3 regions of the Leifsonia sp. A12D58 genome follow, and region 2 is predicted to be linked to each of the others. Evidence: predicted binding sites of a transcription regulator. Region 2 holds the regulator's gene; each other region holds the start of a gene.
The links. Region 2 encodes HrcA, which represses chaperone genes, less so after heat shock. Its sites were predicted from a motif close to TTNGCACTCGNNNNNNNCGAGTGCNAA; they were not measured.

Region 1 (6,730 bases), on a different contig from region 2:
CCCCTGCGGCCAAGAGCTCGTCGACGGTGCTGATCATGCTGGCCGCGCTGCGCACGTGGTGACGCTCGCCCCAGTGGTCGAACCATCCGCCCCACAGTTCGCTGCAGAGAAGCGGGGTGGCGTCCGGGAGCAAGCGCACGGCCTCGGCCACGCCGGTGCCGAATGTGAAACTTGGCATGGCGCCGTCGATCGAGCCGTGTGCCTGCATGCCTTCGGTGATGCCGTCTGCCGTCGTCAGGAGTTCGACGATCCCGTGCTGACGCAGCAGGTCACGCTGGTGTTCGAGGTGTTCATGATCGGAGCCGAACGAGCCGTACTCGTTCTCGACCTGCACAGCAACGATCGGGCCGCCGTATGCAGCCTGAAGCGGTACCAGGCGGGGGAGGAGCGCGTCGTACCAGGTGGCAACGGCTTCGCGGTATGCGGGGTCGCTGCTGCGTACGCTGCGCGTGCGTCCGGTCAACCAGGTGGGCAGCCCGCCGTTTGACCATTCGGCACAGATATAAGGACTCGGGCGTACGTAGACGTCCAGGCCGACCTCGCCGGCTAAGCGGATGAATCGCTCGACGTCGCGCCATCCGTCGAATTGAGGCGCACCCTCGGTCTCTTCATGGAAGTTCCAGGCGATATAGGTGTCGACAGTGTTCGCGCCCATGGCTGCAAGGCGGCGGAGTCGGTCTTCCCACTGGTCGGGGTGCACCCTGAAGTAGTGCACTGCGCCGGCCAGCATTCGGTGTGGTCGCCCGTTGCGCAACATGACGCTGTCGCGATATGTGAGCGCAGCTACTGAATCGACGCTGATAGTGCTGTCGGTCGCGACCATCCGCGGCCTCCCTAGTGTTGCGGGGCATGAAGTCCCAGTGCGAAAATGTTTGCGCTCACATTATCTCCCATTTGTGTCACCACGTGTGCGGTTTCGCCAGTTATCTGTGAACGCTCACTACACTGGGCAGATGCCACGTCGTTCTCAGCCGGACCGGGCACCGAACCAAGTTGATGTCGCACGCGCTGCTGGCGTGTCGACCCAGACGGTGTCCCGCGTGATCTCAGGGAACCCGAATGTGCGCCCAGAGACGGCGCAACGCGTATTGGCTGCAGTCGATGCCGTCGGATACAGGCTGCACGCCGCCGCGGCATCCCTGGCATCCGGACGCAGCCGCACCCTCGGCGTCATCACCATCTCCTCTGCCGAGTATTCGACAAGCGCGATCGTGCTCGGCGTAGAAGCTGTCGCTTCAGAAGAGGGCTATGCCGTGACCTCGGCCGGCGTTCCCCACCACTCAGCGCCGGCGTCGTTCGCTGGGGCATTCGACCGCCTGGAGCGTCAGGGGGCCGAAGGCATCGTGATCCTCGCGCCCGTCGGTTTCCTCACAGAGGCGCTCGGCACGCGTACTGAGCGCACGCCGACAGTCGGCCACCGGCAGGCGGGAGGCGTCGGCACCGATGTGCTCGTCGATCAGCGAGCAATCGCCCGCGCCGCCACTGAGCATCTGCTCGATCTCGGTCACCGCACCGTCTGGCACGTTTCAGGTGACGAGTTCTGGCAGGAGTCCAACGCGCGCCGTGAGGAATGGGAAACGGTGCTCCGCGAACGCGGGGTGACCCCGCCGCCTGTGATTCCCGGTGATTGGACGCCGGAATCCGGGTACAGGGCAGGGCGCACTATCGCGGCCATCCCAGACGTTACGGCGGTGTTCGTCTCCAGTGACGAGATGGCATTCGGTGTCATCCGGGCACTTCACGAGGCCGGTCGTATGGTTCCGGATGATGTCTCGGTCGTCAGCGTTGACGACATCGCCCTCGCCGCTTACGCCGCGCCGGCGCTCACCACCGTTCGTCAGCCGTTCGAGGAAGTGGGACGCGCGGCAGCGACCCAGGTGATCGACATGATCGAGAAGCGGGAGTCACGTCCTGCTCCGCAGCTGCGTGCTGAACTCATCGTCAGAGCATCGACGGCCCCGCCGCCAGCGCCGCGCGCATAGACGGAACCGTCGCTCTCAGATCACAGTGGCCAGTAGCCGATAGCTTGCCGCGTTACTCGGCTTCCTTGAAGTTCAGCGAGATCGAGTTCATGCAGTAGCGGTCACCTGTCGGTGTACCGAAACCATCGTCGAAGACGTGGCCGAGGTGTGATCCGCAGTTCGCACAGCGCACCTCGGTGCGCACCATGCCAAGCGTGTTGTCTTCGATCAGCTCTACCGCTTCAGGGTTGACTGATTCGTAGAAGCTGGGCCAGCCGCATCCTGAGTCGAATTTGGTGCCGCTCTTGAAAAGTTCTGCGTTGCAGGCGCCACAGGTGTAGACACCCGCACGGCTCTCATCAAGCAGCTCGCCGGTCCAGGCGCGCTCGGTAGCGGCGCCGCGCAGCACGGCGTACTGATCGGGGGTCAGCTCCTCGCGCCATTCGGCGTCAGACTTCTTTACCTCGTAGTCCATCCTGCATCCCTTCATCCGCCGAGCCGGAACAGCCGACTCGCACTTACAACAAGCCTAAACTCGCCGGAGCCGTGCCACATTCCGGTGCGCCGCAATGGCACGGCAATTTCCCATCCCGCGAGATCGGAGTTGTGGTCGTTATGGAGCACTCATAGTCACCACGACTCCGATTTCGCGGGGTCACGCAGCGTCGGCGCCGAAATCGACGCGCACAGTGCGGCATCCACGAACTCACAGCCGCGCCCAAATAGGATGACGAAGAACGCGCCATCTGGCGCAGCGCACCCGCGGGCGACAGAGGAGGCAATCGGTGCAGAACGCAAAGGATGCTGAACGCGTCGCGTCATCGGTTGCGGACGGCTCATCAGAACCCGATGGTCATTCCCCCTCAAGTCGTGCCGCTGGCACTGGTCTGTCCGAGCGTGATCTGGCGGTACTGGCCTTTGAGCGACAGTGGTGGCGCCACGTCGGTGCCAAAGAAGAAGCCATCCGCTCTGAGCTTGGTCTTTCGTCCGCCCGGTACTATCAAGTGTTGGGCGCGCTCATAGAAGAGCCGGCCGCACTTGTCCATGATCCGATGCTGGTTAACCGATTGCAACGGATGCGTGAGGCCAGAGCCGAGTCACGCGCGCGTCGATCAATCACTCCTGATCAATCAACGCCGGTGCCTGCTGACCGAGTGACCACCCTACCGAGGACTGAATCAGACTGACGATGCCGAAAAAACCACCGAAAGACCGCTTCGACTCACTGCAGGGCACCACTGAACGCGTCGGAGCCCACCGCACAACAGGGAAGAAGGGGCGAGGCTGGGTCACCCTGGCCTGGGCCCTTGCCGCCACTCTCGTTCTCGTAGGACTGGGCGCTATCGGCCTCCTCGCGCTGAACAATCGTCTCAATTTCGAGATGCCGGGTACGACTCCCAGTACGACAGCTCCGGTCGAAGCAACGTCAGAAGCCCCCGCGCCGCCGGCAGTGGAGCCCACACTCGACCCGAGCATCAGCATCACCGTGCTGAACGGCACGCCGGGTACCGGCGTTGCCGCCGCCGTCGGCCAGACGCTGACGGATGCCGGCTGGAGCGTTGGCGCAACGTCGAACGCGAGCACTGAAGACGTTCCGACCACTGTCGTGTACTACTCAGATGCCTCGTACGAGGGTGCAGCGCTCGGCGTTGCAAGCGCCATTCCCGGCGCAACGACTTCGCTGTCTCCTGACTTTGCCGAGAGCGACGCGGCGATCACCGTCATCGTCGGCAACGACTACGTACCGGCCGGTTGATCCCAACCTGCCGGATGCGGATCCTTCTCGCCACGAACCGTCGGCGGGTCGAACGCATTAACGCTGTGTAAATTGTTGCCATTTCGCGATGTTTAAGGTGGTCACAGCCCTTTTGTTTTCGTGGCGTTTCGCTAGTATCTGGACTTGGAAATGTACCAAGCACCTGGGAGTAACACATGGCGAACGGCACCGTTAAATGGTTCAACGCTGAGAAGGGCTTCGGCTTTATCACAGTGAATGAGGGAGGGCAGGACGTGTTCGTCCACTACTCCGCCATTGACATGAATGGCTACAAAGTACTTGAAGAAGGACAGCAGGTCGTCTTCGAGGTCGGAACGGGTGCAAAGGGCCCACAGGCTGAAGCGGTGCGTCCGCTCTAAATTCGTGATTTTCGGGGCACGCCCCACCTGATGCCGTCCGGTTCTCCGGGCGGCATTAGTGTGTGGGGCGTGACTCCGATCCCCGCGGCCCCCACTCGTTCACGTCTCGCCGTCTCGGTGCTGGCCGTGGCAGTGCCCATCGTCCTGCTTCTGTCAGGGTGCGTGGCCGACAAGTCATCCGCTGCGCCGCCATCGTCCACTCCACGGCCGACCCGCACGGCCGAACCGGCCGTCACGCTTGCACCATTGCGGGGAACGACCGTCGACGTCGGCAGCCTGGACACCCCATCACTCGCGGCAAAGATCGACAACCACAGCGACGCTCGGCCGCAGATCGGGCTGGAACGCACCGACATCGTCTTCGAAGAATTGGTCGAGGGTGGGCTCACCCGCTATGTCGCGGTCTGGCAGTCGGATGTTCCCGACCTCGTCGGCCCGGTCAGGTCGATCAGACCGATGGATCCAGACATCATTGCCCCACTCGGTGGGATCGTCGCCTATTCGGGTGGACAGGAACGATTCATGGAGATGATGGAGAGCACCGCTGTCGTCAACGCGGTATTTGACTACGACGAGGCCGGGCTGTTCTATCGCATCGAGGAGAAGGACTCCCCGCACGATGTCGTGGTGAAGGCGACCGAACTCATCTCCCAGCACGCCGACCTGGCACCGCCGAGACAGCAGTTCGAGTATTCGGCGTCAGCCGCTGACTCCTCAGCGATGGTCGGCGGCAGCCCGACGGGAACGATCGACGCCCGGTTCTCCGACTCGCGCTGGCCCAGCTGGACCTGGTCGGCAGCCGACACCGCCTACCTTCGTGCGCAGGAGGGTGAGCCCGACTTCGACAGTGCCGGCAACCAGTTGAGGTCAACGAACGTCGTCGTGCTGCGCGTCGACATCGACTGGACGTACGGCGAGGTTCCGAAAACGACGTTGGTCGGCTCGGGAGAGGCCTGGATTTCTACCGGCGGGAAGTCAACTCACGCGACCTGGGTGAAGGGTGCGCAGGATGCCGCCATCCGGCTGCTAGACGACAACGGTGTCGTGATCAGACTCGCACCAGGCAACACGTGGATCGAGCTGGTCCCGATCGACGAAGGCTCAGTTGAATTGCTGCCGTAGCGGCCCGTCCTTTACTTGCACTCTCGGCATCAGAGTGCCAGAATCGACTTAGCACTCTCGTTATTTGAGTGCTAACCCATCACTTTTTGGAACGTCCGGGAGGGACGAGAAACACACATGGCAAAGATCATTGCTTTCAATGAAGAGGCCCGTCGTGGCCTTGAGCGCGGCCTGAACATCCTCGCTGACACGGTCAAGGTCACCCTCGGCCCGCGCGGACGCAACGTCGTGTTGGAGAAGAAGTGGGGCGCTCCCACGATCACCAACGATGGCGTGTCCATCGCTAAGGAGATCGAACTCGACGACCCGTACGAGAAGATCGGTGCTGAGCTTGTCAAGGAGGTCGCCAAGAAGACTGACGACGTCGCAGGCGACGGCACCACGACCGCAACCGTTCTGGCTCAGGCACTGGTTCGCGAAGGTCTGCGCAACGTTGCAGCCGGCGCAGACCCGATCAGCCTGAAGCGCGGCATCGAGAAGGCGACTGCAGCAGTCATCGCCGAGCTCATCGCCAACGCCAAGGAGATCGAAACCAAGGAAGAGATCGCGGCTACCGCTTCCATCTCTGCCGGTGACGCCGAGATCGGCGCAATCATCGCCGAGGCGATCGACAAGGTCGGCAAGGAAGGTGTCGTCACCGTTGAGGAGTCGAACACATTCGGCACCGAGCTTGAGCTCACCGAGGGCATGCGCTTCGACAAGGGCTTCCTGTCGGCATACTTCGTGACCGACCCCGACCGTCAGGAAGCGGTCTTCGAAGACCCCTACATCCTGATCGTCAACTCCAAGGTCTCGAACATCAAGGACCTCCTGCCGATCGTTGACAAGGTCATCCAGACCGGCAAGCAGCTCCTCATCATTGCTGAGGACGTCGATGGCGAGGCTCTGGCCACGCTCGTTGTAAACAAGATCCGCGGCATCTTCAAGTCCGTTGCCGTCAAGGCTCCTGGCTTCGGCGACCGTCGCAAGGCTCAGCTGCAGGACATCGCAATCCTCACCGGCGGACAGGTCATCTCTGAAGAGGTCGGCCTCAAGCTCGAGAACGTCACCCTCGACCTGCTTGGTAACGCCCGCAAGGTCGTTATCACCAAGGACGAGACGACCATCGTCGAGGGCGCTGGAGACGTGGAGGCAATTGCCGGCCGTGTCGCCCAGATCCGTGCCGAGATCGAGAACACCGACAGCGACTACGACCGTGAGAAGCTCCAGGAGCGTCTCGCGAAGCTCGCTGGTGGCGTTGCAGTCATCAAGGCCGGCGCGGCAACGGAGGTTGAGCTCAAGGAGCGCAAGCACCGCATCGAAGATGCAGTCCGTAACGCTAAGGCAGCTGTCGAAGAGGGCATCGTCGCCGGTGGTGGCGTTGCGCTCATCCAGGCTGGCAAGACCGCATTCGAGAGCAAGGCAGTTCTTGACCTCGTTGGCGACGAGGCAACCGGTGCGAACATCGTCCGCGTTGCAATCGACGCTCCGCTCAAGCAGATCGCACTCAACGCTGGCCTCGAGCCTGGCGT
Region 2 (6,730 bases):
ACGCTCTGCCCGGTTTGCGAATTCGCGTGCTTGTTCGCTCTCGTAGCGCTGTGCTTGCTTGTGCGCGTCGTATTCGGTGTACGCATCAACGATGCGACCGACCAGGGTGTGACGCACGACGTCTGCACTTGTCAGACGTGAAAAATGGATGTCGTCGACGTTGTCGAGCACCCGGGTCACCAAGCGGAGTCCGCTGGAACCCGCCGGCAGATCGACCTGCGTGATATCGCCGGTCACGACCATCTTCGAGCCGAAGCCGAGACGAGTCAGGAACATCTTCATCTGCTCTGGTGTGGTGTTCTGTGCCTCATCGAGCACGACGAACGACGAGTTGAGGGTGCGTCCACGCATGTACGCGAGAGGAGCGACCTCGATGGTGCCTGCAGCGAGAAGCTTGGGAACCAGCTCGGGGTCCATCATCTCGTTGAGAGCGTCGTAGAGCGGGCGCAGGTACGGGTCGATCTTGTCGGTGAGCGTGCCGGGCAAAAAGCCCAGTCGCTCGCCAGCCTCGACGGCCGGACGCGTCAGGATGATCCGCTCGACCTCCTTGCGCTGCAGTGCCTGGACGGCCTTGGCCATAGCCAGGTAGGTCTTGCCGGTACCGGCGGGGCCGATGCCGAACACAATGGTGTTCTCGTCGATCGCGTCGACGTAGTCTTTCTGGCCCAGGGTTTTCGGCCTGATGCTCTTGCCGCGCGACGTGAGGATGGCCTGACCGAGCAGCTCGGACGGGCTGCGCGTGCTGTCGTCGTTCAAGATTTTCGCCGAGGTTGTCACTTCTGACTCCCCCAGTTCCTGGCCGTTGTGAATCATCAATTGCAACTCCTCGATGAGACGTCTGACAGCTTCAACCTGCGCGACGGGACCAGACACGGTGATCTCATTGCCGCGCACGTGGACGCTGACTGATGGGTATTGCTTCTCGATCGTCGTCAGGAATCGGTCCTGCGGCCCGAGAAGTCGGACCATGGCGATTCCGTCGATGTGGATCCGGGCCTCGCCTGCTCCCGCCATCGGAGCAACGACCTCGGGTGTAGCCGGTTCTGATGCGTCGTTATGCTCCGCCAAGGGATCCCTCCGTGAGGTGTCCGCCGAGCAGATGCGCGTGAACGTGGAACACCGTCTGACCGGCATCCGCTCCCGTGTTGAACACCAGGCGGAACTGACCGTTCGTGCGCTCAGCCGCAATGTCGTTCGCGACAGCGATGAGCTCGGCGAGCAGGGCAGGATCGCCGGCTGCAAGCTCGACGACGTTGCGGTACTTCTCAGTCTTGACGGTGATCACAATGTGGACAGGGGCCTGCGGGGCAATGTCTTCGAACGCGATGATGCGATCGGTCTCTGCGACAACAGTCGCTGGAATCTCGCGCGCGATGATGCGGCTGAAGATCGACGGTGCTGCACTTTCGGTTGGGCCCGCGCCTGAAGAAGACATATCTCTATCTTAAGCTGGCGTTACCAGCGATTGAGCGTTGCGTTCAGGATGGCAAGAGCCGCGGGTCCGGCGGTCGATGTGCGCAGCACGGTGTCGCCCAGGCGCACCTGGGTCGCGCCGGCAGCTTCGAGCTGGGCCAGCTCCGATGGCGCGATGCCGCCTTCGGGTCCGACGACGAGAACGATGTCGCGCTCGGCCTCGCCCTGCGTACCAGCCGCAGTCGCGTCGAACTGGGTCAGGCGAGCGGATGCCGTCGGGTCGAGCAACAGCATCCGTGTCTCGCCGGCCAGCTTCACCAACTGCTTCGTCGTCGTCAGATCTTCAACGACGGGAAGCCACGGCCGAATCGACTGCTTGCTGGCTTCACGCACGATGGTTGCCCAGCGCTCACGCCCCTTGGCGATCTTGGCGCCCTCCCAACGGGAGATAGAGCGTGCGGCGATCCACGGAATCACGCCGTCGACGCCGAGCTCTGTCGCTGCCTGGATGGCCATCTCGTCGCGATCGCCCTTGGCAAGGGCTTGAACCAGACGGATGCGCGGGGTCGCCGCAGCGTGCAGCGTCGCCTCGTCGACACGAAGCGTCAGCTCGCCGGGCTCGGCGGTGACGACGGTGCCTGAGACGATCAGACCGTGCCCGTTTCCGAGCAGCAATGACTCGCCGGGGCGTACACGGCTGACGGTGACTGCATGCTTGGCTTCGCTGCCGCCGATGCTTACGAGCGCGCCAGGCGCACACGCATCAGGCTGGAGCGACTCGTCCAGGTAGAAATGGGCCATCGACGCGCCTAGCCGAGGAAGCGATCGCGCAGTTTGGCGAAGAGTCCCTGCTGGAACTGGCTGAGCTCAGGGGCGTGCCCCTTGTGCCTGGCCGCGAACTGCTGAATGAGCTCTTTCTCCTTGTGGTCAAGCTTCGTCGGTGTGACAACCTGGATGCCGATCTTGAGATCGCCCCGGCCGCTGCCACGCAGCTTGGTCACGCCACGGTCCTTGACCGTGATGATCTCTGCACTCTGCGTTCCCGGCTTCAACTCGACCTCGAGGTCACCATCGAGACCCTTGATCGTTGCGGTCGTCCCGAGGATTGCATCGGCCATCTGCACTTCGAGCGTGCACAGCAGGTCGTCGCCGTTGCGGCTGAAGACGTCGTTGTGGCGCACCTTGATCTCAAGGTAGAGGTCACCGTTGGGTCCGCCGGCAGGTCCGGCTTCGCCGCTGCCCGGCATCTGCAGGCGCAGGCCGGTGTCGACACCTGCGGGGATGTCGACGGCAACAGTGCGGCGGGCGCGGACGCGGCCCTGACCCTGGCAAGTCACGCAGGGCGTGGCGATGATGGTGCCGTAGCCTCGGCAGGTGCCACAGGGGCTTGACGTCATCACGTTACCGAGCAACGAACGAACCGCGCGCTGGATGCTGCCGGTTCCGTGGCAGATGTCGCAGGTGACCGGCGAGGTACCCGGCTGGCAGCAGCTGCCGTTGCAGGTCTCACAGACGATGGCCGTGTCGACCTCGAGATCGCGGTGGGTGCCGAAGATGACCTCGTCGAGGTCGATTTCGACGCGGATGAGTGCATCCTGGCCGCGTTCGCGACGCGAGCGGGGTCCGCGACCGCCACCTCCACCGCCTCCACCGAAGAACGTCTCGAAGATGTCCCCGAAGTTACCGAAGTTACCGCTGTCGAATCCGCCACCGCCCTGGCCACCCATGTCGTACTGCTGGCGCTGCTTGGGGTCGCTCAGTACGTCGTAGGCGTGTGTGACGAGCTTGAACTGTTCAGAGGCCTCTGCGCCGGGGTTCACATCGGGGTGCAGCTGTCTGGCCAGGCGTCGGTATGCCTTCTTGATCTCGTCGATCGTTGCGTCTTTTGAAACGCCCAGGACTTCGTAGTGGTCAGCCAAAAGCGGCTCTCCTTGTTGATCTGTCGTACGGGAAAATTGGAAATGAAAAGCTAGTTCTCGCCGAGGTGGCGAGAGAGGTATCGGGCAACGGCGCGAACCGCAGCCATGTTGTTCGAGTAGTCCATGCGGGTCGGGCCGAGCACACCGAGCCTGGCGAGGTCGCCGCCCGACGAGGTATATCCGCTCGTCAGCACCGAGGTCTCCCCGAGGCCGAACGATGCGTTCTCGCGCCCAATGCTCACAGACACACCATGCTGGTCTGATGCCATCTCGCCGAAGAGACGAAGAAGGACGACCTGCTCCTCGATTGCCTCGAGTACCGGGAAGATACTGCCGCTGAAGTCTTCTTCGGTGCGCACCAGGTTTGCAGCGCCAGCCATCACGAGGCGGTCGTGGCGGTTGGCCCCGACCTGTTCGATCAGAGTGGCGACGATCGGGTCAAGCAGGTCGCGCACAGGAACGGGACCGAGGCTCTCGGCCTCTCGCAGCGCGTTTGCCGCCTCGGCCATGCTCAGTCCGCCGACTGCGTGGTTGAGAGCAGACCTGACCATGCTGAGCTGCTCTTCATCCACCACGCGCGGCAGATCAATGACGCGCTGCTCAACTCGGCCCGAATCGGTGATCAAGACAGACAGCACCCGGCGGTCGGTGAGCGGAACCAGTTCGATGTGGCGCACTCTGGCGCGAGACAAGGACGGGTACTGAACCAGGGCAACCTGGTTCGTGAGCTGGGACAGCAGGCGAACACTGCGGGCGAGTACCTCATCGAGGTCGGATGACTGACCGAGGAAAGTTTCAATTGCCGTGCGTGCAGCGGGCGACAACGGCCTCACATTGGCCAGGTGATCGACGAACAGCCTGTAGCCCTTGTCGGTGGGGATCCGGCCCGACGAGGTATGGGGCGCTGCGATGAGTTCTTCCTCTTCAAGCAGGGCCATGTCGTTGCGGATGGTCGCGGCTGAAACACCGAAGGAGTGACGGTCGACGATCGATTTCGATCCAACCGGCTCGCGTGACGCGACGTAGTCCTGGACAATCACCCGCAGGACTTCAAGGCTGCGTTCGGACACCATTCAGCTACAGCCTCCCTCTTCACTCGGCACGCGTACAAGCATTAGCACTCGCATTGACTGAGTGCTAATCATATCGCGTCAACCTGAGGCTTCTTTGATTGCCATGGGGAGTTTCACGGCAGTAGCGTTGACTGTTACAGCGCGTTGCGTGTCCACGTATCCGCCTGAAGGGCATTGATCATGACTGATCCACATGCACAGACTCCCCCTGATCCAAGCGATGGCGCCGGGCAACGAGACGCCAATCCGCAGGCCGCACGCGATTACGGGCAGCCACCCTCGACTCCGCCGGCACCGCTCTCGGCAATGGATGACAAACAGTGGGCATCATTTGCACACCTGGGCGGCATCCTGGGGTTTCTGCCGTCGCTCATCATCTGGCTGGTGTTCAGGGACCGCGGTTCGTTCACCAACGTTGAGGCTAAAGAAGCCCTGAACTTTCAAATCACCCTGGGGATCGGGTATGTCGTGATCTACATCGCCACCTTCGTTCTTGGCGTCATCACGTTCGGTCTGCTCTCGTTCCTCAGCAACCTCATCTGGGTGCTGTGGATCATCGGCGTGGTCTTCTCAATCCTCGGCTTCATGAAGGCGAAAGACGGTTTCCACTATCGCTATCCGTTCGCCATCCGCTTCATTAGTTGAGCGGCTCACGGTGAGCTGTCGCCCGCTTTGCCTGCAGGCCGCTCACCTGGACAAAAACTAAACACTCGCACAGCCGCGATGCGCGACATCGTTCCAGTGGCTACTGTGATCACTGCACGTCATCTCATCGTCCTCAGCCCGCGCGATTCAAGCGCCAGAAAGGAATCATCATGTCTGACGCACCTCCCCCTCCTGCCAGCCCGTACCAGGGTCCCAGCCAGCTCAGCCCCGCTGACGAGAAGCTCTGGGCGACGCTCGTACACATCGGTGGCATCTTCTTCGAGTTGCTGCCCGCACTGATCGGCTACCTCGTCCTGAAGGATCGTGGCCCGTTCATCCGCCAGCACACCGCTGCGGCGCTGAACTTCCAGATCACAATGCTGATCGGCTACATCATCGGGGCCATCCTGTCGCTCATCGTGATCGGCTTCCTGATCATGTTCGCCGTGTGGGTAGTTACAATCATCTTCAGCATCCTGGCTGCCGTCGCAGCCAACAAGGGCGAAACGTACGTCTACCCGCTGTCAATCAAGTTCGTGAGCTAGTCACGTCACTTCGCGTCAGCGAACAGAACCGCCTGCCAGGCTTGTCCTTGGCAGGCGGTTCTGCGTTAAGCGCAGGTCTTCACCAGTCGATCAGTTGAGCGTGTTGAGCGTGTTGAGCGTGGTCTCACCGTGGCGAATTCCGCGACCGCCGCAAAATGGGCGCGGGATATTGCGGCTGGCGCGCGAAAAAGCCCGCGCCAGCCGGAATATTGCGCGCCCAGCTGATGTGAAAGCTCACCCACCGACCAATGCATCGCGCCAGACACCAACCGGGGTTGACCATTCCTGATGCCAGATGAACTCTAGGGGCATGGACACCCCAGGCAATCAGGCGACAGAGGCATGCCCCACCGCGACCTCCCCCACGTTTCACTCGAGAGGCCCACTCAGTCAACGACTCCTCATCGCTCTGGCTGGCCGCCCGTCGGCCGAAGCCCCCGAGCTGGCCGACTATCTGGGCGACATAGAACGCTCATTGGCAACCACTGCCGATGTTCTTCGGGACGGTGATCTGCAACTCACGCTCTTCATGCTCTACGGGCTGTTCTACGGAGACGTCGGCGATGTCGAAGACGGATGGGAGTGGCATCCGGTGACCCTCGCTGCACGCGCTGCTATCGAGGAGAGGTTCGAGCGGGAGTTGCGCGAACGCGTGCAGGTTCCATCGCTGCCGGCGACAGAGGCCGAAGCTGTTGCGGCCGCCCTGTTTCGTCTGACCGGCAAGGAGTCGGGGCCAAGCCTCGCGCGCTTCATTGCCCAGCGGGCGACAGCGAACCAGCTGGTGGAGTACGTGATCCATCGTTCCGTCTACACGCTCAAGGAGGCCGACCCGCACTCGTGGGCTATACCGCGCCTCACCGGCAGGCCAAAGGCAGCCCTCGTGGAGATTCAGGCTGATGAGTATGGCGGTGGTCGAGCCGATCGGATGCATTCAGTGATCTTCGCCCGCACCATGAGAGGACTTGGACTTGATTCTCGCTACGGGCAGTACGTCGACCAGGTGTCCGCGCTGACGCTGGCGTCGATGAACATGATGTCGATGTTCGGTCTCAATCGTCGTCTGCGCGGCGCTATCGCCGGACACTTGGCTGCGTTCGAGATGACCTCGTCAATTCCGAACCGTCTCATCGGCAAC
Region 3 (6,730 bases), on a different contig from region 2:
TGCTCCGTCCGCAGCCGATCGAATGTCAGGCTGCCGAGGCGTGACCCGTCGCTCCACACCTCGCCGTCCCGAATCCGAGCTGCTCCTGCCAGCACTGCGTCGGCGACACCCGCGTGCCCGAGCGCCACCAGCGAGGGCGGATGGATGCCGATGGCCCGCGACAATCGCGCCGGTTCCACACGCTGTTCAAGCACTTCGATGTCGAGGCCGCGCTGCGCCAGCACGCACGCCAGCAGCATCCCAACCGGGCCACCGCCCACGATGACGACATCACGCATCCGGCTGCCCCCGTGACGGCCGGAGTGACGGATGCCGCCACCGCAACACCAGCCGCGACGGTAGTTCGCGGGTCACGTCCCAGCCAGACGCGAGGCCGGCATCCTTCAGGTCCTGCAGCCCCGCCCGTAGTTCCGTCGCCGTGTAGCTGCGTCGAATCGACGTCAGGCCGTCCTCCCGAATGAACGAATCACGAAACAGTGGCCAGGTGCCGAGCCCGAAGCCGACGTATCCCCAGCGGCTGCGCTCGATGTCGGAGTGCAGCACCTGCTGCAAACAGAGTCGTTCCGAATCCACCATCAACGCACCGAGCTCGACGGCGGTCAGGTGATGAAGCACGTGGTTCGAGATCACGAAGTCGAAGCGTTCGCCCCTGGCCACCAGGTCAGAACTCAGCTCGGTGCGAAAGGTGAGATCGGGCATGGTCGGCTGGCTGGCGGTGAATTCGTGCGCCCTGGCATCCGGGTCGATGGCGGTGATACTCAGCCTCAACCTGTCGCGCTTGGCCCACCGGCTGAGCGACCGAGCGACGTCTCCACCTCCGGTTCCGATATCAAGCAGGGTGCTCAGGCGGTCGGGCGACAGTGTCGGTCTGATGTCTCGCAGATACGTCAGGCGCCATCCCGACAGCACCGCATTGACGTAGCGAAAGTACAGATAGGTGTTGCGCAGGCGCCCAGCATCGCAGTCCGGTGAGTCCATCACCTCATTGATATCGTCGGCACGAAGCGCGAGCGATGGGATTACCCGCACGCTTTATCCGCGGATGACGCTGAGCAAAGCGCTCTCGACAGTGAGGCCAGGCCCGAAGGCCATGGCGCAGGTGCGATCGCCGTCCTCGGCCCTGTCGCTGTCCAGGATGGCTTTCATCACGAAGAGCACCGTGGCACTCGACATGTTTCCGTAGGTACGCAACACCTCGCGCGAGGGCACCAGCTGCTCCTCGCGCAGCGCCAGTTTGGCCTCGGTCTTGTCGAGGATGCTGCGTCCGCCCGGGTGGATCGCCCAGTGCGCGATCGCCCTGTCGAGCGGCTGCTCGAGCGTCGCTACCTGACGCGCTCCGTCCGGCTGCAGCGCAGCGTCAGCAGCCACAACAGTTTCAGCCCGCATCCCCTCAGCAAAGACGCTCAGTTGCTCGTCTTTGGCCAGCAGCGGAGCGAGAGCCCCCTCGATGTGCTCGTCAATGATGTGCGGCACATACGAGCTCAGCACCATCTCAAAGCCGGCATCGCCGATCTTCCAGGCCATCGCTCCCTCACCGACCGGCGTGATCACCGTCTCGAAGTGGTCGAGCGTGAACGCCTTCTCGCCGGGAACCGGATGCCGCGCACTCACGATTCCCGCTGCGGCACCGTCTCCGAACAGCGACGATGCAACTATCGTGTCTGGGTCACTCGATGAACGCAGGTGCAGTGAGCAGAGCTCGGCGCTGACCACGAGTACGACAGCATCAGGGTTCGCGTCAACAAACTGCTTGGCCGTGCGGAGCGCTGGCATCGAGGCGTAGCAGCCCATGAATCCCAGGTGGTAGCGCTGTGTCGCCGGGTTCAAACCCAGCTCGCGCACCAGCATGTAGTCGGGACCAGGAGCGTAGAACCCCGTGCACGACACCGTCACCACATGGGTGATGTCGGCCGCCTCGACGTCTGGGCATGCTGCGAGTGCCAGCCGCCCTGCCTCGACGAAGAGCTTCGTCGCCTCGACAATGTAGAGCTCGTTTCGCAACCCTGTGCTCGGTGACAGCAGCTGTTGCGTCTCCGAATCGAAGAACTGCGGCTCCGCGGTCGAGTGTCCTGAACCAGGATCGAGCGTGAGCTCCTCGATGACCGTGCGGCGCGTTTCTATCCCCGACATATTGAACGACGTGGTGACCAGCCGCTGGGCCAATCGACTGAGACCATGTTGCGCGGCGAAAACGTCGCGCACTTGATCCTGCACAAGAATTGTGGGAGGTACCGCAGTCTGCAGCCCCCTGAGCGTGACGACCATATGGCCAGTGTTACACGCGAGTTCTCCGGATGATAGTGCTGATCGCGCTCACATTCAGTCAGGGCAGTCGCGCGAAGGTGCGCACTGCCATCACTGCAAGAGTGAAGCCAACGGCGATGATCGCGGCGACACCACCGATGTAGGCAATCACCGTATCGGGGTCGTCCTTCGTCGAATTGATCAGGGTGAGCACGAATGCGATCGCTGCCACCACGATGAACGGGCCGAGCAACCACAGCAGCAATCGCGACCTGGAGGTGGTGCGCACTTCGGCCCGTCCGGGAACGAGCACAGCAAGCAGGAATCCGGCGACGCAACCCCAGAAGGCGACCACCAGCAATGCCGCAATGACATCGCTCGGCCTGTGCCACTGGTTGGCGAGAGTCGATGCCCCGGCAATGACCGTGTATGCACCGCCCAAACCGGCGACGATGGGCCGTGTCCTGGCGCTGGAAACCAGAAAGACCGCCAGAGCGGATGCCGCGGCCACCGTCGTATGCCCCGAGGGGAATGAGTTGTCAGCGAAGCCCTCAACCCCCAGGTCCGGACGCGTCAGGATCGCATATTTCAGGATCTGCGTCGAGGCAGCTGCGGCCGCGGCAGCGGTCAGGGCGACGACGAATGTGGTCCAGTTCTTGCGCACCAGGACGATGACCACAGTCAATACGAAGCCGATGACTCCCGAGATCGCCGGCAGGGTGTCAAGCAGTCTTCTCGTGAACGGGGTGACGCTGCGCCAACCAAAATCCGCGCCGTTATATGCCAGCTGATCGATCAGCTGCCCGCTTTCGGTGCGCACGAAATAGAGGTACAACATCGTGAACGCGGCAACGATGCAGGCGCCGGCAAGTAGATACCTGCCGGGGCTGTTCGTCGGATTCTGGCGCACCTAACAACCTTCGCACACCACGATAGAGGAACTTTCCATACGGGCGACGCGGGCCTCACACCAGGCTGAGCACAACCTTGCCGCGCACATGCCCCGTCATGAGGTGCTCGTATGCATCGCGCACGCGTTCGAGGGGGTAGACGCTGTCGATAGGGAAGACGAGGTCGCCTGACGCGATCAACTCGGCGATTTTCTCGAGCTCTGGCAGGGCTGCTTGGGCACCGCCGACTCCCTGGATTCCGGCATCGGTGCGGTGGCCCCTGGCCGCGATGGTGTTGATGCGATTGCCCGGCACGCCGAGCTTCAGGGCAGCATCGATCGTTGCGGGCCCGTTGTTGTCGAGTGCGGCGGTGAGGTGCGGCGCCACAGCGCGCACCCGATCAACCAGACCCTCGCCGTACGCGACCGGGATGATGCCGAGTTCGCGCAAGAATTCATGGTTGGCTTCGCTCGCCGTGCCGATCACCGTCGCCCCGGTGCGCTTGGCCAGTTGCGCTGCAAGCACCCCGACTCCGCCGGCCGCAGCGCTCACGAGGACGGTGTCCTTCCGAGTGAGGTCAAGCGAGTGCACTGTTGCCCACGCCGTGCGTCCCACGATGTCGAGCGATCCCGCTTCGTCCATACCCAGGCCGGCGGGCTTGCGAATCACCTTGTCCGCATCGATGATCACGAAGTCGGCCTGAGCGAACATCCGCCTTCCGCCGAGCACCTCGTCGCCGAGGTCGAAGTCGACCACGCCGCTCCCGATCTCGTCGACAACACCCGCGAAGTCATTGCCGTTTCCGCATGGCGGTACAGCGTGATAGGCCGCAGCAGTCGGACCTCCGTGCAGGATCTTCCAGTCGACCGGATTGAGGCCCACTGAGTGGACCTGCACCCGGATCTCCCCTGCCGCGGGTAACGGCGGATCCTCATGCACGATGTGCAGCACGTCGATGCCACCGAATTCGTCAAAACGCACGTAGCGAGCCATGTCGCACAGCCTAGGCAGTGCGCCCGATTCCGGCTAGGCCGATGCGAGTCACCGTACAACGCGCCATCAGACTCCGGATTGGCGGCGTCGCTGAGAGCCGACTGAGAATTCGTCAGCTCCATTGGCGGGCAACAATCACGGGTGTTAAATTGGACATAGTTGAGTCAAGTCGACTCAACTTTGAAAACTTTGATCACGAGTCGGGCCACGGCCCGAAGCAAGGGAGTAGAAAATGGCATCGAACTTTGACCCACTTCGCGACCTCGACCGTTTCGCAGGTGCCCTGTTTGACAACCGACTCGGACCGCGTCGGATGCCGATGGATCTCTACCGCGACGGTGACGTCTACGTCCTGAGCGCCGACATGCCCGGCATCGATCCTGGCTCTGTCGACATCGACGTTGACGGCCAGCTGCTCACCATCCGCGCTGAACGCACGCTTGCCAACCACGAGGGCGTCAAGTGGATCACCCGTGAACGCCAGGCCGGCTCGTTCCTGCGCCAACTCAATCTCGGCGAAGGAATCGACATCGAGAAGATCAGCGCCACTTACGCAAACGGCGTGCTCAGCATTACGCTCCCCGTCAGCGAACGGGCTCGCCCACGCAAGGTGAAGGTCGAAACCAACATCGGCGAAGACACCCTCTCTGTCAAGGAGAGCCACAAAGACGTTGCTGACTAAGAACGGTTGAGCAACTCAGAGCGGTTGAGTAACCACAACAGCGCACTGTGTGTCGCACATAGTGCGCTGTTTCACGTCACCGAAGGTAGCTTTTTACCCGCACATGAATGTCGGGCGTACAGTTCCAATACGCGTGGCGTACACCAATCGTTCAAGAACGCGTGATCGAATATCGGCAGTACCGTAAGTGCGCGCGCGACGAGTTCGCACTTGTGAACGAATGGAAGCTCTGTGAGCATGCGAACGGCCGAATACCCCAGGCCGGACCATTTCCTTATCCATGTGAGTGACACGCACCTCCTTGCCGCAGGCAATCAGCTGTACAACTCGGTTGACAGCACCAGACACCTGGTCGAACTGTTCGCCGAGCTAGAGACATCCGGCTGTAGACCTGAGGCCATCGTCTTCACCGGCGACCTCGCCGATCGCGGCGAGCCCGGCGCATACGACAGGCTCAGGGAAATCGTGGAACCCGTTGCCGAACGCCTCGGTGCGCGCGTGATCTGGGTGATGGGAAACCACGATGACCGTGCAACTTTCCGTACGGCCCTGCTCGACGAGAAGCCGACTACCAGTCCGATCGACAGCGTGACCGAACTCAACGGACTGCGGATTATCACGCTTGATTCCACAGTGCCGGGAGCCCACCACGGCGAGGTGACACAGGCCCAGCTCGACTGGCTCGACAACATCCTGGCCGTGCCTGCACCTGACGGCAGCATCCTGGTGATGCACCACCCGCCAATCCCCAGCGTGCTTGATCTTGCGGTATCGGTCGAACTGCGCGACCAGGGACCGCTCGCGAGCGTGCTCCGGGGAACGGATGTGCGCAGCATTCTGGCCGGACACCTGCACTACTCCTCGACGGCGACCTTTGCCGGCATCCCGGTGTCAGTGGCATCCGCCACCTGTTACACCCAGGATCTGACAGTGCCTGTCGGCGGAACACGCGGTCGCGATGGCGCCCGCGCGTTCAATCTCGTGCACGTCTATCCAGACACAGTGCTGCACTCGGTCGTTCCGCTCGGCAGTTACGCCGCCCTCGACTACATCGACGCAGAAGAAAGCGCGCGCAGACTGGCAGAGGCCGGCATCCGGATCATGCCGGCCGGAACCATATCTGCGTTTAGGGAGCCACCGATGACGCGGCCGATCCGCGTTCTGAATTGAGCAGCTCCACGGCTTCAGGCTGAAGCGCGCCACCGGGCTGCTGGGTAGCCAAAGACTGCGGCTCATCCTTCTCCCACGGCGCGGGGAACGGGAAGTACCGCTCAAGGAATTCGGTGACGGCCTCGCGACGGACCTCGTCTGAGATCTCGGGGAAGCTGCCATCGTTCAGGCAGAACATGTCTTGGTCGCGACGCTTGCGCAGCTTGTCCATCTGGCCGAGCGCACGTTTGAGCGTTGTCTCGACGTATAGCGAGCGAGCCTGTGCCTGCGTCACCGCGCGTCCGGTCATCAGCGCGTAGTAGTGGTACAGCGAGTTCGTCACCGAGATGTCGGTCGACGAACGGAACCGGCTGGCGGCAGTGCGGGCGAAGTCGTCGGGGAACTCCGCTTCGAGTTCACGCATCACGCTCTTTCGCAACGGGGCAGCAGTGTGCTCCAGGTGCCTGGTCGTCACCTTGCCGAAGCGCTCATGCAGCAGCGCCCTGTTGACGCGGGCCGCGTTTTCGAAGCCGCTGCGGAATGGTTCGTTCTCCCCCAGGCCGATGCGCGTTGAGGCCTCGATGAACTTGGAGACACCGCCGGGCGAAAAGAACAGGTCTGGTCCGATCGGGCGGCCGAAGAACATGTCGTCGTTCGAGTAAAGGAAGTGCTCTGCCAGCCCCGGGATGTTGTGCAGCTGGCTTTCGACGGCGTGCGAGTTGTGGGTCGGCAGCACGCTCGGGTCTGCGAAAAACTCTTCGCTACGCATGAT

Region 1: groL (chaperonin GroEL) is a predicted target of HrcA. The motif match lies at 5,268-5,294, and genes of this name have one in related genera.
Region 3: ACMT3I_RS01630 (Hsp20/alpha crystallin family protein) is a predicted target of HrcA. The motif match lies at 4,249-4,275, and genes of this name have one in related genera.

What each region holds. Positions count from the first base shown of each region.
Region 1 covers NZ_JBLJAT010000001.1:204,966-211,695, forward strand. The annotation lists gene ACMT3I_RS01005 (glycoside hydrolase family 35 protein) at 1-823, opposite strand, end outside; gene ACMT3I_RS01010 (substrate-binding domain-containing protein) at 954-1,982, shown strand; gene msrB (peptide-methionine (R)-S-oxide reductase MsrB) at 2,035-2,436, opposite strand; gene ACMT3I_RS01020 (DUF3263 domain-containing protein) at 2,747-3,148, shown strand; gene ACMT3I_RS01025 (LytR C-terminal domain-containing protein) at 3,151-3,717, shown strand; gene ACMT3I_RS01030 (cold-shock protein) at 3,894-4,097, shown strand; gene ACMT3I_RS01035 (DUF3048 domain-containing protein) at 4,167-5,219, shown strand; gene groL (chaperonin GroEL) at 5,337-6,730, shown strand, end outside.
Region 2 covers NZ_JBLJAT010000002.1:176,575-183,304, forward strand. The annotation lists gene ACMT3I_RS06680 (PhoH family protein) at 1-1,014, opposite strand, end outside; gene ACMT3I_RS06685 (HIT domain-containing protein) at 1,055-1,435, opposite strand; gene ACMT3I_RS06690 (16S rRNA (uracil(1498)-N(3))-methyltransferase) at 1,456-2,214, opposite strand; gene dnaJ (molecular chaperone DnaJ) at 2,223-3,332, opposite strand; gene hrcA (heat-inducible transcriptional repressor HrcA) at 3,383-4,405, opposite strand; gene ACMT3I_RS06705 (DUF4870 domain-containing protein) at 4,586-5,050, shown strand; gene ACMT3I_RS06710 (DUF4870 domain-containing protein) at 5,221-5,595, shown strand; gene ACMT3I_RS06715 (iron-containing redox enzyme family protein) at 5,906-6,730, shown strand, end outside.
Region 3 covers NZ_JBLJAT010000001.1:318,804-325,533, reverse strand. The annotation lists gene ACMT3I_RS01655 (FAD-dependent oxidoreductase) at 1-278, opposite strand, end outside; gene ACMT3I_RS01650 (methyltransferase domain-containing protein) at 271-1,029, opposite strand; gene ACMT3I_RS01645 (type III polyketide synthase) at 1,033-2,265, opposite strand; gene ACMT3I_RS01640 (phosphatase PAP2 family protein) at 2,324-3,154, opposite strand; gene ACMT3I_RS01635 (NADP-dependent oxidoreductase) at 3,210-4,127, opposite strand; gene ACMT3I_RS01630 (Hsp20/alpha crystallin family protein) at 4,360-4,809, shown strand; gene ACMT3I_RS01625 (phosphodiesterase) at 5,047-5,979, shown strand; gene ACMT3I_RS01620 (stealth family protein) at 5,936-6,730, opposite strand, start outside.